DNA from 2 places in the Fodinicola acaciae genome. Region 2 is predicted to be linked to the other one. Evidence: predicted binding sites of a transcription regulator. Region 2 holds the regulator's gene; the other holds the start of a gene.
The links. Region 2 encodes HspR, which represses chaperone genes until heat shock. Its sites were predicted from a motif close to ANNTGAGTNNNNNNNACTCANNT; they were not measured.

Region 1: a site for HspR is predicted at 1,308-1,330, ahead of lon (endopeptidase La). Genes of this name have one in related genera too.

Annotation. Positions count from the first base shown of each region.
Region 1 is NZ_WOTN01000001.1:510,083-512,477, forward strand. Features, by position in the region: gene lon (endopeptidase La) at 1-1,266, opposite strand, end outside; gene GNX95_RS02375 (MFS transporter) at 1,466-2,395, shown strand, end outside.
Region 2 is NZ_WOTN01000004.1:290,059-292,453, reverse strand. Features, by position in the region: gene grpE (nucleotide exchange factor GrpE) at 1-17, shown strand, start outside; gene dnaJ (molecular chaperone DnaJ) at 45-1,223, shown strand; gene GNX95_RS36675 (heat shock protein transcriptional repressor HspR) at 1,216-1,635, shown strand; gene GNX95_RS36670 (NADP-dependent oxidoreductase) at 1,690-2,395, opposite strand, start outside.

The sequences.
Region 1 (2,395 bases), on a different contig from region 2:
CCGGCCGGGCAACGCGCCGACGTACGTCCGCCGGTGGCCGCGGACCTCCGCCTCGTCGCGTACGCCGCCGAGCGCCACCCGGACGAACGTGCGTCCCATCGCGCGTGCGACTGACTCGCCGAGCGAGGTCTTGCCGACCCCGGGCGGACCGACCAGTGCCAGCACGGCACCGGACCGGCGGCCGCCGACGACTCCGAGCCCCTTCTCGGCGCGGCGCGCACGCACGGCCAGGTGCTCGATGATCCGGTCTTTCACGTCGTCCAGGCCGGCGTGGTCGGCGTCGAGTACGGCGCGCGCCGCCTTGATGTCGTAGCTGTCCTCGGTCCGCTCGTTCCACGGCATGTCCAGCACGGTGTCGAGCCAGGTGCGGATCCAGCCGCCTTCGGGGGACTGGTCGGACGTACGCTCCAGCTTGTCGACCTCGGCGAGCGCGGCCTCCTTGACCTTCTCCGGCAGGTCGGCCTCCTCGACCTTGGCGCGGTAGTCCTGCTCCTCGGTCGCCGGCTTGCCGGACAGCTCGCCGAGCTCCTTGCGGATCGCGGCCAGCTGCTGGCGCAGCAGAAACTCGCGCTGCTGCTTCTCCATGCCCTCCTGGACGTCCTTGCGGATGGTCTCGTTGACCTCCAGCTCGGCCAGGTGGTCACGGGCCCACGCCAGTGCGGTGACCAGCCGCTCTGCCACGTCGACCTCCTCGAGCAGCTGCTTTTTCTGCTCGTTGGACAGGTAGGAGGCATAGCCGGAGAGGTCGGCCAGCGCGGACGGGTCGTCCAGCCGCTGCACCGAGTCGACCATCTGCCAGGCCTGGCGCTGCTGCAGGATCGAGGCGATGACCGCCTTGTAGTCGCGGATCGCCTCCTTGGTCAGCTTGTCCGCGCCGGTCTCCTCGACGATGTCCGCCTGGACCCACAGCGCCGCGCCGGGGCCGGTCGTGCCGGCGCCAATGCGGGCGCGGCTGGTCGTACGGATCACCGCGGCCCTGCCGCCACCTGGCAGCCGGCCGATCTGCTCGATCGTGCCAAGCGCGCCGATCGCGCCGTACTCTCCGTCCAGCCGCGGCACGAGCAGCACCTGCGCGTCACCGCCGTTGGACCGGATGCCTGGCCTATGGAAGTCATTCTGCCGGACGCCGTTCTCCCGTGCCCCGGCCTGCGCCGCCTCGATGGCGGTGCGCGTGTCGGCGTCGGCCAGGTCGAGAGGCACCACCATCTGCGGCAACACGACCTCGTCGTCCAGCGGCAACACCGGCACGATCACTGTCTGGCTCATCTGTGTCAGCCCTTCATCTATGCACTCGCGACGCACCATAAATCTGAGTCGTACTGACGCAACTCTGCTGACGGTGGATCTGTTCCTCCAGCCTGTTCGCTCTGAGCGATCGGGTTAGAGTGGTGACCAGAACCGGGTGACGGACGCGCTAGGTGGCTGGGCAGGCGCGTCTCCTCGACGTGCTCGTGGAGACGCCCTCATGTCCTATCTCGCCTTGCTGCGCGCGGTCAGTCCGTGGTTTTTCGTGCTGGGGTTCCTGGCGCGGCTGCCGTACGCGATGAGTCCGCTCGCGACGCTGGTGCTGTTCACCGCCGCCACCGGCAGCATCGCCTTCGCCGGTCTGGCGAGCGCCGTACAGAGCGTGGCGATCGCCCTCGCCGGACCGCTCGTCGGTTTCCTCGCCGACCGATGGCGGCTGACCGGCGCCGTGCTCCCGGTCGCGAATGCGTTTGCGCTGGTCGGGATGCTTGCCGTCACCGATGGCTGGCTGATGGTGGTGACCGCTGGCCTGGCCGGTCTGACACAGCCGCAGGTCGGCCCGCTGGTGCGCGTCTGGTGGGGGCGATCGCGGCGGTCGTTGTTGCCGACGGCTCTGTCGTACGAGGCGGCCGCTGACGACACGGTCTTCGTCGTCGGTCCGGCGGTGGTCGGCCTGCTGGCCTTCCTCGGACCGGCTGTGCCGGTGTTGGCCAGCGTGGTGCTGTTGGTTGGTGCGGCGCTGCCGTTTGGCTGGATCTATGGCATGGAGCCAGCTTCGCGAGTGCGGGTTGGCTCGCTGCCGGTGGTGGCGATGGCGCGGCTGTTCGCCGGCATGGTGATGATCGGTGGCGTCTTCGGCGCGATCCAGGTCGGCGTCACGGCCGCCGACCCGCTCGCCGCCGGCCTGCTCTATGCCGAGCTCGGTGCCGGCAGTGCGCTCGCCGGCCTGGCCTGCGCCTGGCTGCCCGCTCGCTTTGGCCTGGTGTGGCGGCACCGCGTGTTCGCGGTCGCGCTGGCGGCCGGCTGTGTGGCGCTGGTGGTCGTACGTCCGCTGCCGCTGGCGATCGCGCTGGCGAGCGTGACGGTCGCGCCGTACATGATCACGCTCTACGCGCTGACGGACCGCCTCGCGCCGACATCCTTCGCCATG
Region 2 (2,395 bases):
CCGCCGACGAAGAGTAAGACGAACATGGAGAGGAGGGACGCTCGGTGAGTGCGAGGGACTGGCTGGAAAAGGACTTCTACAAGGCGCTGGGCGTCTCCAAGAAGGCCAGTCAGGACGAGATCAAGAAGGCCTATCGCGCACTCGCGCGCGACCTGCATCCGGACAAGAACCCCGGAAACGTGGAGGCCGAGCGCCGGTTCAAGGAGGTCTCCGAGGCCTACGGCGTGCTGTCGGATCCGGTCAAGCGCAAGGAATACGACGAGGCACGGTCGCTGTTCGGCGCCGGCGCTTTTCGCCGGCAGGCCGGCGACACCGGCGGTTTCGGCGGCGGCATGCCGTTCGACCTGTCCGACCTGCTGCGCGGTGCCGGCGGTGGTGCCGGTCCGACGGCCGGTCCGGCCGGCGGCGGACTCGGCGACCTGTTCGGCTCGGTCTTCGGCGGCGGCGGCCGCGCGTCCGGTCCCAACCGAGGCGGTGACATCGAGGCCGAGGCCACGCTCAACTTCGACGAAGCCGCGCACGGCGTCACGCTGCCGCTCACGCTGAACTCGCCGGGAGTCTGCGACACCTGCCACGGCTCCGGCGCGAAACCCGGCACCACGCCGCGCACCTGTCCGGTCTGCCACGGCAGCGGGTTGGTGAGCCGTGACCAGGGTGCGTTCAGCTTTTCCGAGCCGTGCCGCGAATGTCAGGGTGCCGGCACAGTGGTGGACGAGAAGTGTCCAACCTGCCGAGGGACCGGCGGCGTCACCAAGACCCGCACGCTCAACGTACGGATCCCGCCGGGTGTCACCGACGGCCAGCGGATCCGGATCCGCGGCAAGGGAATGCCGGGCCGGCGCGGCGGTCCGCCCGGCGACCTGTTCGTCATCGCGCACGTACGCAAGCACGAGCTGTTCGGCCGCACCGGCGACGACCTGACCCTGAAGGTGCCGGTCACGTTTCCGGAGGCGGCGATGGGGACGTCGATCCGCGTGCCGACCCTCGACGGCGCCGTCACCGTCAAGGTGCCGGCCGGCACGCCGAGCGGGCGTACGCTTCGCGTGCGCGGCCGCGGCGTGTCCAAGCCGAAAGGCGGCGTCGGCGATCTGCTGATCACCATCGACGTGGTGATCCCGAAAAACCTGTCTGAGGAAGCCAAACAGGCCCTCAAGGCGTACGCGGAGCTCACCGACGAGGACCCGCGGACCAACCTGGAGCGTGAGGTGAACCGCCATGGCTGACGATGTCATCGGCGTGCCGGAAGACGCCAAGGTCTTCGTCATCTCGGTGGCCGCGCAACTGGCCGGCATGCATCCGCAGACGCTGAGACAGTATGACCGGCTCGGGCTCGTGCAGCCGGGCCGGACGGCCGGCGGCGGTCGCCGCTACAGCACCCGTGACGTGGCGCTGTTGCGGTCGATTTCCCGGCTGTCGCAGGAAGACGGCGTCAACCTGGCCGGCATCAAGCGGATCATCGACCTGGAAAACCAGGTGGCCGCGCTGCAGGAACGCGTGCACGAGCTGGTCGTCGAGCTGGAGGCCGCGCACCGCGAGGTCGCCGAGGTGCAGGCCGCCGTACACGCGTCATACCGGCGCGATCTGGTGCCGCTCAACCAAAACGCCCTGGTCGTCTGGAAGCCCAAACGACGGTAGGAGCGCATGGCCCCCATGCTTGCGTTCAACGCAAGCATGGGGGCCATGCGGCCTCTAGAGGTCGATGACGACCTTGCCGTGCACGTGCCGTCCGGCCTGAAGCTCGACCGCCGCACGGATCCGCTCGACCGGAAAGCTTGCCGCGATCGGCACCCGGAGCCGTCCCGCCGCGACCAGCCCAGCGATCTCTTCGATGGCGCTCGGCGCTGCGTTGGCACCGTTAGCCGGGATGATGCCGTCGAGCTGGCCGGCGATGGTGGTGATGCGCTCGTCCGGCACGCCAAGCTCGCGCGCCGCGTACGCCGTGTCCGTCCCGTGCAGGTCCATGGCCGCGGTGACGCCGGCGGGAGCCAGCGTGCGGACCCGGTCGACCAGACCGTCCCCATAGGCGACCGGCTCGGCCCCCAGGGCTCGCAGGGCATCGGCCGAGGTCGCCGACCCCGTGCCGATCACTCGCGCGCCAGTGCGGCGCGCGAGCTGGACGGCGAACACGCCGACTCCGCCTCCCGCGCCGCCGATGAGTACGGTGTCGCCCGCGCCCGGGTTGACCACGGCGAGAGCCGCGGCTGCCGTACGGCTGGCAATCGTCAGGGTGGCAGCGGTGCGGTCGTCGAGGCCGTCAGGAGTGCGGTGCGCCTCGCCGCCGTCCACGATGGTCCCCGCCACATCCACCACGACGTAGTCCGCGACCGCGCGCGACAGGGCGCCACCAAAGACCCGGTCACCGACCACGAAGTCGCTGACACCGTCGCCGACCTGA